Regions from separate parts of the Streptomyces sp. NPDC020742 genome, predicted to be linked through region 1. Evidence: riboswitches for the same ligand, from Rfam matches in the RefSeq annotation. Region 1 holds a riboswitch; the other holds the start of a gene.
The links. A riboswitch is a leader RNA that binds a small molecule or an ion and turns the genes downstream of it on or off. The one in region 1 is predicted to bind thiamine pyrophosphate.

Region 1 (7,364 bases):
GCCCGGACCGGCCGGGCCGCAGCCGCGGCAGGGTCAGGACCGCGGCCGCCAACCCGCCCACCACCAGGGCGATCGCGGTGGCCGCCGCCCCGTAGGCGAGGGAGTTCCACAGCGCTTCCAGGGGTGGCACGGTGAAGGTGCTGTCGGCGGTCGCGGCGGAGCCCAGCGAGGCGTAGAACGTCGTTCCGTAGCCGTCCGGTCCGGCGAACGACCGCTCCACCAGTACGGCCAGCGGTGTGAGCAGCAGGATGACGATGACCAGCAGCGTGCCCCACAGCAGCGCCCACTGGCCCGGGCCGCGCGGCCGGCGGGCGGTCCGCGCGGCGTCCACCAGCCGCAGCGTGGACTCCCTGCGTCGGACGGTCCAGGCGTGCAGGGCCAGGACGCCCAGCACCGCGGCGAACTGGACGAGGGTGAGCACCGCGGCCGTGGACAGGTCCAGGAAGTCCGCGGTCTGCCGGTAGATCTCCACCTCCAGCGTCGAGAAGGTGGGCCCGCCCAGGATCTGCACCACCCCGAAGGAGGTGAAGGTGAACAGAAAGACCATCAGGGCGGCGGCCGCGACGGCCGGCCCCAGGGCGGGCAGCGTCACCCGCCGCCAGGCCGCGAACCGGCCGGCGCCCAGTACCCGCGCGGCCTCTTCCTGCCGCGGGTCGAGCTGTCCCCACAGTCCGCCGACGGTCCGTACCACCACCGCGTAGTTGAAGAAGACGTGCGCCAGCAGGATCGCCCACACCGAGGTGTCCAGGCGCACCCCCCACAGGTCGTCCAGCAGCCCGCCGCGCCCGAGGAGGGCGAGGAAGGCCGAGCCGACGACGACGGTCGGCAGCACGAACGGCACCGCCACCACGGCCCGCAGCAACTGCTTGCCGGGGAAGTCGAAGCGCGCGAAGACATAGGCACCCGGTAGCGCGACCAGCAGGGTCAGCCCCGTGGAGGCGGCGGCCTGCCAGACGGTGAACCACAGCACGTGCGCCACGTCCGGGTCGGTCAGCACCGTGCCGATCCGCCCGAGCTGCCACTGTCCGCCGTCCTTGAGCCCGCGTCCGACGATCGCCACCACCGGGTAGGCGAAGAACAGCGCGAAGAAGGCGAGCGGCACTGCCATCAGGCCGAGCCGCACCGCCGTTCCCCGTGCGGGGCGCCCGCGCCGGGCGCCCGTGCCCTCCGCAGGCGCTACTTCAGGACGAGCGAGGACCACTGCTTGATCCACTGGTCGCGGTTCTTGGCGATGGCCTCCGGGGCCAGCGTCTGCGGCTTGTCGATCGTCGTGCCGTACTTGGTGAACACCGCCGGCACCTTGGCGTCCTTGCGTGCCGGGTTGACGAACATCTGCAGCGGCTCGTCCTCCTGGAACTGCCGACTCAGCAGGAAGTCCAGCAGCGCCTTGCCGCCCTTCTCGTTCTTCGCACCCTTCAGGAGGCCACCGAACTCGATCTGCCGGAAGCAGGTGCCGGTCGCGACGCCGGTCGGTGCCTGCGCCGGCGCGGGCTTCTTGCCGAGGACCTCGGCGGGCGGGCTGGACGCGTACGACACCACCAGCGGCTTGTCGCCCTTGTGCTTGCCGGCGGCGGAGCCGGAGAACCGGTCGTTGTAGGCCTGCTCCCAGCCGTCGACGACCTCGACGTCGTTGGCCTTGAGCTTCTTCCAGTACCCCTGCCAGCCTCCCTCAGACTTCGTCCGGGAGGCGCCCCCATCGCCGTAGGCGGCGATGGTCGCGAGCTGGAAGGCGAGCCCCGGCGAGGACGTCGCGGAGTTCTCGGTGACCAGCAGTCCCTTGTAGCGGGGCTTGATCAGATCGTCGAAGGTCTTCGGCGGCGCCATCTTGTGCCGGGCGAAGTAGCCGCGGTCGTAGTTGACGCAGATATCGCCGTAGTCGAGCGGGGTGACGCGGTGCTGCCCCTTGTCGAGCTGTAGCGCGGCCGGGACGCTGTCCAGCCCCTTGGCCCGGTACGGAGTGAACAGACCCTCGTTCAGTCCGCGCGAGAGCAGGGTGTTGTCGATGCCGAAGAGCACATCGCCCTGGGGGTTGTCCTTCGACAGGATCGCCTGGTTGACGGCCTTCCCGGCGTCCCCGCCCCGGAGGATGTTCACCTTGTAGCCGCTCTCCTTCTCGAAGGCGGCGAGGACGGACTTGGACACGTTGAACGAGTCATGGCTGACGAGCGTGACGGTCTTGGCGTCCGCGCTCCCCCCGCCCTGGCCGCCGCACGCGGTGAGTGCGGTCATGCCGACCGCGGCGGCAACCGCGCTCGCGGCGATCCTGCTGGTGGTGCTCACTGATTTCCTCCTGGCTGGCCAGGAAGAGACGCGGCCCTGCCCCGGGTCCGCGGCTCCGTCGTACGAGGACGTACCGGACGGGGGGGGACCCGGGGCAGGGCGCAACAGCATGAGTGACGACCGAACTTCCTACCCGGAATGACCCGGGCGAGGTTCAAGGGTCTGCGGGCACCGAGGACCGGGACCAGGAAGTGGACCAGGACTACGACGCTTCCGCACTCTCAGCGCTGTGGCGCTCCCCTGTCGGAATGTGCATTTGTTCGACCTCACCGTACCAGCGGGCGGTCAGCGTTCCGAGGCCGCGAGCTGGCCGCAGGCGCCGTCGATCTCCTGCCCGCGGGTGTCCCGGACGGTCACCGGCACCCCGTGCGCCTCGATGGCCTGGACGAACGCCCGCTCGTCCTCGGGGCGGGAGGCGGTCCACTTCGACCCCGGTGTCGGGTTCAGCGGAATGAGGTTCACATGGACCCGCTTGCCCTTCAGCAGCCGCCCCAGGAGGTCACCGCGCCACGCCTGGTCGTTGATGTCCCGGATGAGCGCGTACTCGATCGAGATCCGCCGCCCGGACTTCTCCGCGTACTCCCAGGCCGCGTCCAGGACCTCGCGCACCTTCCAGCGCGTGTTGACGGGCACCAGGGTGTCGCGCAGCTCGTCGTCCGGGGCGTGCAGCGAGACCGCCAGCCGGCACTTGAAGCCCTCGTCGGCGAACCGCAGCATCGCCGGCACCAGGCCGACGGTGGAGACGGTGATGCCCCGCTGGGAGAGCCCCAGCCCGTCCGGCTCCGGGTCGGTCAGCCGCCGGATGGCGCCGACCACCCTCTTGTAGTTGGCCAGCGGCTCGCCCATCCCCATGAAGACGATGTTCGACAGCCGCGCCGGCCCACCGGGCACCTCGCCGTCACGCAGCGCCCGCATCCCGTCGACGATCTGGTGCACGATCTCGGCGGTGGAGAGGTTACGGTCCAGACCGGCCTGCCCCGTAGCGCAGAACGGGCAGTTCATCCCGCATCCGGCCTGCGAGGAGATGCACATCGTGACCCGGTCCGGGTAGCGCATCAGCACGGACTCGACGAGCGTGCCGTCGTGCAGCTTCCACAGCGTCTTGCGGGTGGTGTCGTTGTCGCACGAGATGTGCCGTACGACGTTCATCAGGTCCGGCAGCAGCTCGCCCGCCAGCTTCTCGCGCGCCGCCGCCGGGATGTCGGTCCACTGCGCCGGGTCATGCGCATAACGGGCGAAGTAGTGCTGCGACAGCTGCTTGGCGCGGAACGGCTTCTCACCGATCGCGGCAACCGCCTCGCGGCGCTCGGTGGGGCTGAGATCGGCAAGGTGCCGAGGGGGCTTCTTGGCGCCACGGGGCGCGACGAACGTGAGTTCTCCAGGTGCAGGCATGGTGCGTCCAGTGTGGCAGATCGTTTACGGGGGCCCGGGCCGGAGCCGTGAGCGGTGAGGGGCGTTCACCGACTGCGGTCTTGTGTCATCGGCGGTCCACCTCACAGGGCCCAGACACGGCCCCGGGGCGGCGGGTGAACCGACCCAAGCCCGCCGAGCCGGTGGTGCATCCGCGGCTTCGCGGGGCCGGTGAAGGGGAAACTGGGTGTGCAGTCGTCGCCCCCGGAGATCTCGGCTTGGTTGCGTTAGCCGGCGCGTGCGGGGCTGGCTCGCTCACCAGGCGCATACTGCTCGTAATGACAAAGCCTGCCGCAGCCCGGCGCCATCTGCCGTCCAGTCCCTTCAAGCCCCCGGCCACGCGCCCTCCCAAGCAGTTCGCGCTAGGCGACCGGGTCACACACGACGAGCACGGTCTCGGCCGGGTTACCGGTATCGAGGGCGAGATCGCGGTACTTGTCGACTTCGGTTCGCTACAAGCACGGATCATGAGTCCGTACGGCAAATTGGTCAAGCTCTGAGAACCCCGCGACGTTCGGGGCAGCCGCATGCTCAGCCACGATGGCGGGGTGCCTAACGGAGCACCCACGCCGCACAAAGCCGCATAGCGGCAGCAGCCGCTGCCCCTCTCCGGAGCGTCCGGTCCGCTCACCCTGCTGCATCCGTGACGGCAGCGGTCCGGCGCCCCGCCCCTCCTGACCAGCTTCTCTCCCCCCGGGGGACGGCCCGGCCCTGCCCCACCCCTCGTGCCCCGCGACTGCCGCACGGACGCCGCCCACGGATCCGGCAGAGCCTGCTGGCGTACGGCCGTGCGGCAGCGGCCAAGTGGCCCGGCGCCGCGGCCGGTCGCACCGCCCCCGCGGCCGAGCACGCACGGAACCGCCTGCACACCACCCACGCGCGCATCACACCCCGCAACGACAGCCAACGCGCCTTCCTCACCGGCTCACTCGCGTCCCTGCGCGAACTGAACAGAGCACGGACGGAACGCCTGCTGGAGGCACGCAGCAACATCGGCCCGCCCCCGTCCCTGTGGATGGCGCCCTTCTGACCAGCGGGCTGGTCCTCGGGTTCTCCGTCGCCTTCGGCAACCGCCCGATGCCCCGTCGGCAGCTGAATCCGCTACGGCTACCCGCGCCGGGACAAGTCGTCCAGGTGGACGGCCACGGCCCTGGTGCAGGTCTCGGCGCTCAGGAGGTCGGGGTCGCGTACGGCGGTGAGGCAGAGGCCGTCGAGGAGTGCGGTCAGGCGCTCGGTCTCCAGGGCGAGGTCTCGGCCGGGCCGCAGGGTCCCGGACTCGTCGAGCCGGGCCAGGACGCGGTGCACCAGCCTCCTGGCGCCGGCGGCGGTCTGGTGTGCCAGGTCCCGGAAGGCCGGGTTGGTGCGGGCCGCGGCGTTGAAGTCGAGGAAGACGGTGACCTCGGCGCGGCGGCGGGCGTCGAGCGGCAGCAGCTCGGCCAGGAGGCCGGCGGCGAGGCGCAGCCGCTCCTCACGGGGGTGCCGGCTCAGGTCCCCGATCCGCTCGACGTGCTGGAGCAGCCGCTCGGTGAGGCCGTCGAGCATCGACTGCATCGCGAAGTCCATCAGCTCCTGCTGGCTTGCGAAGTAGTGGCGCAGGGAACCGATGTTGAGCCCGGCCTCGTCGGCGACGGCGCGCAGTGAGGTGCGTTGCAGGCCGTCCCGGACGACGACGCGGAAGAGGGCGTCGACGACCTCGCGGCGACGGGCGTCCGGATCCACGACCTTTGGCATAACGCCTTTGTATCACATGCGTGATACATTGTTTTGTATCACATGCGTGATACAAAAAGGAGGGACTCCATGGAGCGCTACCTCAACCTCATGCTGCTCCGGTTCGGCGTCATCGCGGGTGGGCTGGTGGTCCTGGCCCTGGTGATCTTCGCCGTGGCCCTGGCCCTCAAGCGCCGGGGCAGGCTCGACCAGGCCCGCCGGTACGCGAACCCCGCGCTGCGCGCGGTGTGGCGTGCCGCCGCCCGGCGCCTGGAGGACGGCCCGGCGCGGGCCCGTACCCGGGACCGCCGGCGGTGACCGGCCTGGCGATGGACTCGTCGGACCTGGTCCACCACCTGCTGCGGGACTATGCGATCAAGGGCCTCATCGTCGTGGCCGCGGTGGCCGTGCTGGCGCTGGGGATGACGGTGATCTGGCGGCGGGCCGGCCGGACCGGAGACCGGCGGGGCGCCCCCAGCGAGTGACGCCCCGGTGCGGGACCTCACTCCCTCATGGGCCGCACCACCACCCGGCCCACCACACCACAAAGCCCCTTACCTGCGGCAGAACCGCTGGTAAGGGGCTTCGGACCGGGCTGCGGGGACCAGGAGCAGCTACCTCTCTCCGACCGGGACGACCTCAGCCCGCCCCGACGAAGATCACGAAGAGCAGCCAGACCACCGGAGCGGTCGGCAGGAGGGAGTCGAGGCGGTCCATGATGCCGCCGTGGCCGGGGAGCAAGGTACCCATGTCCTTGATGCCCAGGTCACGCTTGATCATGGATTCGCCCAGGTCGCCGAGGGTGGCGCTGGCCGCGACGGCGAAGCCGAGCAGCAGGCCCTGCCACCAGGCGCCGTGCTCGATCAGGAACTGCAGGCACAGTGCGCCGGCCACCATGGCGAACAGCACCGCTCCGACGAGGCCCTCCCGGGTCTTGCCGGGGCTGATGCGCGGGGCGAGCTTGTGCCGCCCGAACCGCCAGCCCACCGCGTAGGCGCCGGTGTCGCTGACGACCGTCAGCAGCAGGAACGTCAGCACCCGCTGCGGCCCGTCGGCCTCCGCGGCAAGCATCAGGGCCACGAACGTCGCGAGGAAGGGCACGTAGAACGCCGCGAAGACGCCGGCGGTGACGTCCCGTAGGTAGTTCTCGGGCGACTCGGTCATCCGCCAGACCAGGACCGCCAGGGCGGTGAGCGCCATGGCGACCCAGGCGCCCTCCGCACCACGTACGTATCCGGCGATCACCATGGCGGTGCCGCCGACCGCGAGCGGCACCAGCGGCACCCGGATGTCCTTGCGCTCCGCCAGCCGCGAGGTCAGCTCCCACAGCCCCACGACGACGGCGATCGCGATGACGCCGATGAAGAGGGGCTTGTAGACGAAGAGCGAGGCGAGGATGACCGCGCCGAGGCCGATACCGACCCCTATCGCGGCACGCAGGTTGCGGCCCGCGCTCTTCTTCTTGGGCTTGTCGGAGTCCGCCGAGCGGTCGGACCCGGGAACGGAGGTGGGCATGGGCTCCTGCGGCTTTTCGTCGCGAAACAGGGGGCCGCTCAGGCGAGCAGCCCCCCGGTCGTCCGGGTGGTCCCGGTCATCCCGGCTGTCCCGATGTTCCCGGTGGTACCGGTCGTCGTCCTGGTGTCCGCCCGGCTCGGGCACGATGGGCATGGGCCGAGTCTGCGCCGCACCGCCCCAGTCGTGCACGGGACCCGCCGGGGCGGTCGACGCGGCTGCGCGCAGCGGGGAGGCCGGTCCGTGGTCGGGCGGTCCCCATTGACCGGCGCCGGGCGAGGCCCCCCAGGATGACTCGTTCATCAGACCTCGAGGAGCTCGGCTTCCTTGTGCTTGAGGAGCTCGTCCACCTGCGCGACGTACTTCGCGGTGGTGTCGTCGAGCTCCTTCTCCGCGCGGCGCACCTCGTCCTCGCCGGACTCCTTGTCCTTGACGAGCTTGTCGAGTGCTTC
Region 2 (7,364 bases), on a different contig from region 1:
CTGTCTGCCTGTGGCCGACGATGGCGTTCACAGGGCTTTGGGGGTGTTCCCGGCCATCTGCGAATCAAGTGCGGGGCAGTGGTTGATGACCGACACAGTTCAGGCAGAAGTGATCATGAGCTTCGTCGTCTCGGAGGAGCTCGCGTTCCGGATTCCGGTGGAGCTGGACTTCGACCGCGCCGATCCGTACGCCGTCCGCTTCACCTTCGATCTGCCCGGCGATGCGCCGGTCACCTGGGCATTCGGTCGCGAGCTGCTGCTGGACGGCCTGAGCGGGCCGTCCGGTGAGGGGGACGTACGGATCCAGCCAGCCTCCCCCGAGCACCTCAGCGATGTCTTCATCAGCCTCCAAGTGGGCCCGGAGCGCGCCCTGTTCCGGGTGAGCGCCGCACCGCTGGTCGCCTTCCTGGACCGTACGGACCGGGTCGTGCCGCTGGGCAAGGAAGAGGTCTGCGACACGCTGGAGGCCGTACTGGACCGGATCCTCACCGAGGCGCCGGCCGGCTGAGGCCGGCCCGGACGTACCGTTTCGGCGCCGCCCTCGCCCCGCTCCTCAGCGCTTGCGCCGCCTGCCGTGCCCGCCGCGCCGTCCGCTCCGGCCGACGGTCGTGTCCACCGTGCCTGTCGCGCCCGACGCGTCCGATGCACCCGACGCGCCCCGTGCGTGCGGGATCCCCTCGCCCGTGCGGTCCGCCGAGACGACCAGGGCCGCGAGCAGCGTCGTCAGCGGTACCGAGGCGACCAGCCCGATGCTGCCGATCAGCGTGCGGACGATCTCCTCGGCGACCACCTCGCTGGTGGCGACCGTACCGACCCCGCTCTGTGCGATCGTGAACAGCAACAACAGAGGTAGTGCGGCGCCCGCGTAGGCCAGTACGAGGGTGTTGACGACGGAGGCGATGTGGTCCCGGCCGATCCGCATCGCCGCGCCGTACAGCTTCCGCCAGCCCGCGGCGGGGTCGGCCTCCTTCAGCTCCCAGACCGCGGCGGTCTGGGTCACCGTCACATCGTCGAGCACCCCCAGCGACCCGATGATGATCCCCGCCAGCAGCAGCCCGCGGATCTCGATGTCCGGGAAGAGCCCGTGCACCAGGCCGGTGGTGTCGTCCGTATTGCCGGTCAGCAGCGCCCAGTTGATGAACACCGATCCGAGCAGCCCGATCAGCAGGAGTGACGCCAGGGTGCCGAGGACCGCGACGGAGGTACGGGCGGTCAGCCCATGGCACAGATAGAGCGCGATCAGCATGATCGCGCTGCCCCCGACCACCGCCACCACCAGCGGATTCGACCCCTGCAGGATCGCCGGGAGGATGAACAGCGTCAGCACCACGAAGCTGGCCGCCAGCGCGACCAGCGCGAGCACCCCGCGCAGCCGCCCGACAATCACGACCGCGACGGCAAAGATCGCGGCCAGTACGCCCATCGGGAGGGACCGGTCGACATCGCTGACCGAGTACTGGAGATCCTTCGGCGCCTTCGGTGAGTACGCCACCACCACGTCCTGCCCGGCCGTGTAGCGCCGCAGTGCGTCCGGTGTCACCACCGTCCGGAAGGTGCGTCCGGCGTTCTCGCCCGTGGTGACCTCTATCGTCGCCTGCTGGCAAGCCTTGCCCCGGGCCGCTCCCCCGGTCGGCTGCTGACCCGTTGGCGAGGGCGGCTGCTGCTGCTCGGCATGGACATCGGCACAGTTCACCTGCACCACCTTGGTCACTCTGGCCTTCTCCGTGGGCTGGTCGAAGCCGACTCCGGACGGCTTGTGCGGCGGTGCGCCGCCCGGCCAGAGCACGATCAGTCCGACCGCCACCGCGGTCGCGAAGGGGATCAGTACCGCCGCAATGACTTTGCGGAGATGCCGGGAGACGGGCGCCGCGGGACCGTGGCCGTGCGTGTGGGCGTGCGGGGCGGCGTGGTGGTGAGACTCGTGAAGGGTCACCTCCAGATCATCGCAAGAACTCCAGGGGCCCCCTGTTCACCCCACCGCGTCGGCGGCTACCGTTGGTGCCACCTTTGCAATCGCGGGAGCTCGGAGCACCGGGCTGAGAGGGCGCTGACCTCCGTCCCAGCGGTGTTTCACGTGAAACACCGGACGACGGAAGCCGCTGCGTCGACCGCCGAACCTGTTACCGGGTAATGCCGGCGTAGGGAGTTGGGTCTCCATGACTCTGCAGGATGCACGCACGCCCGAAAACGAGAACGGTGCCAGCGCGAGCGGTGAGCCGAAGATCGGCTGGCACAAGGGCTATGTCTCCGGATCGCGCCCCGACCTGCGGGTCCCGGTCCGGCGGGTGCACCTCACCAACGGCAAGGACGTGACGCTCTACGACACGTCAGGGCCGTACACCGACCCCAATATCGAAACCGATGTCCGCCGTGGCCTGGCGCCGCTGCGCGAGAACTGGATCATCGCCCGCGGTGACACCGAGGAGTACGCCGGCCGCCCCATGCGTCCGGAGGACGACGGCCTCAAGCACACCTCGCCGCGCGGTGGCCTGAAGAACCTCGATGCGGTCTTCCCCGGCCGCCCGCGCCAGCCGCGCCGCGGCCGTAGCGGCGCCCCGGTCACCCAGCTCGCCTACGCCCGGCGCGGCGAGGTCACCGCGGAGATGGAGTACGTCGCGCTCCGCGAGAACGTCACGCCCGAGTTCGTCCGCGACGAGATCGCGGCCGGCCGCGCGGTGCTGCCGGCCAACGTCAACCACCCGGAGATCGAGCCGATGATCATCGGCAAGAACTTCCTGGTGAAGGTGAACGCCAACATCGGCAATTCGGCGGTCACCTCCTCCATCGAGGAGGAGGTGGAGAAGATGACCTGGGCGACCCGTTGGGGCGCCGACACGGTCATGGACCTTTCCACCGGCCGCAACATCCACACCACCCGCGAGTGGGTGCTGCGCAACTCCCCCGTCCCGATCGGCACCGTCCCCCTCTACCAGGCGCTGGAGAAGGTCGACGGCAAGGCCGAGGAGCTGACCTGGGAGGTCTACAAGGACACCGTCATCGAGCAGGCCGAGCAGGGCGTCGACTACATGACGGTGCACGCCGGAGTGCTCCTGCGGTACGTCCCGCTGACCGCCCGCCGCAAGACCGGCATCGTCTCCCGCGGCGGCTCGATCATGGCGGCCTGGTGCCTGGCGCACCACCAGGAGTCATTCCTCTACACGCACTTCGAGGAGCTCTGCGAGATCCTCGCCTCGTACGACGTCACCTACTCGCTCGGTGACGGCCTCCGCCCCGGCTCCATCGCGGACGCCAACGACGAGGCGCAGTTCGCGGAGCTGAAGACGCTGGGCGAGCTGAACTCCATCGCCAAGCGGCATGGCGTCCAGACCATGATCGAGGGCCCGGGCCATGTCCCGATGCACAAGATCAAGGAGAACATCGACCTCCAGCAGGAGATCTGCGAAGAGGCCCCGTTCTACACGCTCGGCCCGCTGACCACGGACATCGCGCCCGCCTACGACCACATCACCTCGGGCATCGGCGCAGCGATGATCGCCTGGTGGGGTACCGCGATGCTCTGCTACGTCACCCCCAAGGAGCACCTGGGCCTCCCGGACCGCGACGACGTCAAGACCGGCGTCATCACGTACAAGATCGCGGCCCATGCGGCGGACCTCGCCAAGGGCCACCCGGGCGCCCAGGAATGGGACGACGCGCTCTCCGACGCCCGCTTCGAGTTCCGCTGGGAGGACCAGTTCAACCTGGCCCTCGACCCGGACACGGCGCGTGCCTTCCACGACGAGACGCTGCCCGCGGAGCCGGCGAAGACCGCCCACTTCTGCTCGATGTGCGGCCCGAAGTTCTGCTCGATGAAGATTAGTAGAAGCATCACAGAGCAGTTCGGTGGTGACGCGGACTCGACTCCTGAGGAGATTGAAGCAGGGATGCTGGAGAAGTCGAAGGAGTTCGCGGCGGCGGGGAACCGGATGTACCTGCCGTTGGCGGACTGACCGGCTGGGGCCGTGTGTGGTGGGGGAGTTGACGATGCCTCCACCACACGGCCTGATACCCACCATCATCCCAAGAGGGCATCTGATCGGCTTTCAGGGCGTTTCGGCGATCCGCTGGTTTTGATTCGCCAGGTTGGGGGCGGGGTAAACGACTTCCCTGTGCACGTATGGATGCATTGGACTCGCCTCGGCTCCTCCTTTGGTACAGCATGAACGCAATGGGTCGCCCGGCGCGGGCGAGGCCGTGATCGCCGAATGCAATACACGCCGAGGTGTGGTGTGTAAACGTAAAGGAGGTCGATATGTCTCTTCCAGTGGGTAGTCGTTGGATCATCGAACGAGGGTCCGTAGGGACCGAAACAATCGAGGTTGTCGATAGTCAAGGTGAGAGCTTCACCGCGAAATACGTCAGCACCGCAGACCCAAGCGAGTTCTCTGGGGAAGTGTGTGTTCGGCAACATGAGGTCATCAGCATCAAGCAGCACAATGTCGGGCCAAAGTATGTCGCCTTTCATAGCGGACTGCGAGAGGCGTCGAATGGGGATCGCTACACCGGGAATTGGTACGACGTAGCGGGTAATAAGGGGGACTTCAGCCTGGTCATGCAGTAGTGCTGCTCCCTGCAAGGAAGGCGAAGGTGGGCCCGACCTTGCTCATGGACAGCGGCGGTGCTGCCGCGCATCCGACCGATGGGGTGAGAAGCGCGCCGTTGCGCGCGAGGCGACCGGGCCGGCCTGGGGATTGGCCATGTCAGATCCGGTAATCGCTAGGTTGGGGGTGGCACCATGCAGACCTCAACGCATACCCATTCATGGTGCCTCAACCGCCACTCGCAGCACCCCGGGTCTGTGGTCGGATCGGGAGGAGGATCGACGGGATCGGGCGACCGGTCAACGAACTTGGTGACGATCTCACCGTCCTGAACGTTCGACACCGCAACCTGGCGATCGAGGTCGACTCTCATGGCGTCAACTACCCCACCGATATGCCGGATGGAGTAGTCCTTCGCGACATCCGGGTACTTGTCGAATGCTGCCTGAATGGCATCGAAAAAGGCGGTGTCGTGAGTTGGCCCGATCTTGGACTTCGTCTTCATGGATGCTCCAGGAAGTGGGTGGTTGCCTGATCCCGCACGAGTCGCAGAGCGCCGGATGGGCAGTTACACGACCATGATTAGCCCATTTGACTGCTGCTGCCACTGGAGTGGCGGCAAGGCCGACACGGCGAAGACAGCCCGTCTCACGCTCGGCCAGTAAGCCATCCCAGGCAACAAGGCCGATTCACCACCACACTCGGGCAGTACTGGGTACGCAGCAAGATCCCGCGAAGTGACCCGCCTTCGCGTAAGGAGCCCCCCTCTGCGGACGCCGTGGTTCGCACTCTCGTGGAGAATCACGGCAAGCAGATCAACACCGAAAGGCGCACGGCACCCACGACAAGACGGCCACCCGGCTGGCCACCGAAGCTGGGGGACCTGGAGTCGATATGCCCCGGCGAGCACACGCGGTGATCGCCAGCCCTCGACCGGGGGCGTTGTCTGTCTCTCCAGTCCGTGACCCTATGGCGACCTGGCGGTCGAGGCCGAGGCCGGAATGGCGGAGAAGTACCGGGAGTTCGCCGCGGCGGGCAATCGCGTCTACCTCCCGATCGCCGACTAGTCCGGCGATCCTGCCGTACGGGACGAGGCCCCTGCCCCAAGGCGGGGGCCTCGTCCCGTACGGCCGGTGGGCCGGTCCCAACTCCCTTACTGCTGCTTACTCCTGGGAGCGCCCCGGCCCGCCGTACTCCGGGCTGGTGTAGTCCGGGCTGGAGTAGCGCGGACGGGAGCCCGGGGAGCCGCTCTCCGGGCTGCTGAACTCGGGACGGGTGTAGCCGAGGGTGGGGATACGGCTCTCGGGGGCCGTGCTGCGGCCCGGTGCGGCGCGCACCGGCTCCTCGTCCGCCGGCACCGGCGAGCCGGCCAGCGCCTCGCGCAGGAACGGCAGCAGACCGCGCTCCAGGAGGGCGCGGCGCCAGGCCTCATGGGCGTCGTCCAGCACCCCGCCCGGCTCCCCGGATCTCGCGGAGTCGGCGGAGGCGTTGTTGCGCAGTGCCGTGACGACCAGCCCGCCCATCGCGACGAGGGCACCCGCGGCGGTGAGCACGGCGAAGACCCAGCCCACGCTGATCAGTGGCTGCGCCAGCGAGGCGTCGGGGCCGAGCGCGCGCAGGACATAGCCGATGAGCAGGAAGAGCACGGCGGCGATGCCCGCGAGGACCGGGGCGAGCACCGTGATCATCGCGGCCAGTCCGGCCCCGGTGGTTTCGGCCTCGCCGAGCGCTTCGACGGTGGCCTGTCCCAGCCCCCCGCCGGCGGCGGCCTCCGGCTCCACGCCGCGCGCGCCGGCGCCGGACGGTGCCGCGGCGGGCGCGCGCGAGGCGGCACGGAGCTGTACGTAACGCTGGTATTCGGCCGTGGCGCAGGCGGCGATGGCGGTGGTCGCGCTGAGCGCCATCGCGCGCAACTGCTCGGTGCTGAGATGGTTTCCCGTGGCGGCGTCGGTGCCGTCCGGGCGGTATGCGGCGGTACGCAGCGCCTCATCAAGGATCCGCGCGAATTCCGCGCGATCCTCGTTCAGCAGGTGCGGAGCGCTGTTCATGTGCATCCCCCGATGCTCCGTAGGGCCGTACGGCCGGCGTTGGCCGGGCAGTGGGCGGAAACGGAGGAGAGCCTGCTACGGATAGTCCGATGGTAGAGCGACTCCGGCATGCGGTGACAGAGAGTTTGCGGAATTGAATAAGGCGATGCCCGGATTCAGCCGGTACCACTCCCCGGTGCCGCCTCCGGCCGACGGTCCACCGACCGGCGGCAGGCTGCCCCCGGAACGGTCAGCCCGCCAGCGGGAGTTGGGCGACCAGCAGCTTTCCGGCCATCGTGACGCCGCCGTCCATGGCGATGGCCAGACCGTCGGCGTAGACGTGCGGACCGTCGACCGCGATGCCGTCGCCCTCGCCGTCCTCCGTGCCGACCTCGCCCAGCAAATACGGGATCGGGCTGTGGCCGTGGACCACCCGGTCGCCGCCGTAGGCGTCCAGGAGTTCGCGGACGGCCTGCGCCCCGGAATCGTCGCGGAAGGCGAAGCGCTTGGTGAACTTCCGGAACAGGTCCCAGACTTCGTCCGCGTCGCTGCGGGTCAGCACGTCGTGGACGGTGTCGTTGACGGCCTCGATGGAGTCGCCGTATTCGAGGTAGGCGGTGGTGTCGGAGTGCACCAGCAGGTGCCCGTCCTCCTCCATCACGGCGTCCAGCCGGGCCATCCACTGCAGGTGGTGGTCCTCCAGGCGGTCCATGTCGGACTTCTGGCCGCCGTTGAGCAGCCAGGCGGCCTGGAACGAGGCGGTGCCCGCGCCCGACTGGACGGGGGTGTCGCCGAA

Region 2: it holds a riboswitch for thiamine pyrophosphate, as region 1 does, so the genes downstream of both, thiC (phosphomethylpyrimidine synthase ThiC) here and AB0G84_RS23255 (thiamine ABC transporter substrate-binding protein) in region 1, are expected to answer to the same signal.

What each region holds. Positions count from the first base shown of each region.
Region 1 is NZ_JBFAEA010000014.1:97,149-104,512, forward strand. It holds gene AB0G84_RS23250 (iron ABC transporter permease) at 1-1,108, opposite strand, end outside; gene AB0G84_RS23255 (thiamine ABC transporter substrate-binding protein) at 1,177-2,280, opposite strand; TPP riboswitch at 2,389-2,532, opposite strand; gene rlmN (23S rRNA (adenine(2503)-C(2))-methyltransferase RlmN) at 2,566-3,672, opposite strand; gene AB0G84_RS23265 (hypothetical protein) at 3,969-4,190, shown strand; gene AB0G84_RS23270 (hypothetical protein) at 4,334-4,720, shown strand; gene AB0G84_RS23275 (TetR/AcrR family transcriptional regulator) at 4,798-5,421, opposite strand; gene AB0G84_RS23280 (hypothetical protein) at 5,491-5,718, shown strand; gene AB0G84_RS23285 (hypothetical protein) at 5,715-5,885, shown strand; gene AB0G84_RS23290 (phosphatidate cytidylyltransferase) at 6,040-7,215, opposite strand; gene frr (ribosome recycling factor) at 7,215-7,364, opposite strand, start outside.
Region 2 is NZ_JBFAEA010000008.1:244,687-252,050, forward strand. It holds gene AB0G84_RS17385 (SsgA family sporulation/cell division regulator) at 86-508, shown strand; gene AB0G84_RS17390 (YibE/F family protein) at 554-1,933, opposite strand; TPP riboswitch at 2,006-2,162, shown strand; gene thiC (phosphomethylpyrimidine synthase ThiC) at 2,157-3,950, shown strand; gene AB0G84_RS17400 (hypothetical protein) at 4,717-5,046, opposite strand; gene AB0G84_RS17405 (hypothetical protein) at 5,705-6,595, opposite strand; gene AB0G84_RS17410 (metallophosphoesterase) at 6,819-7,364, opposite strand, start outside.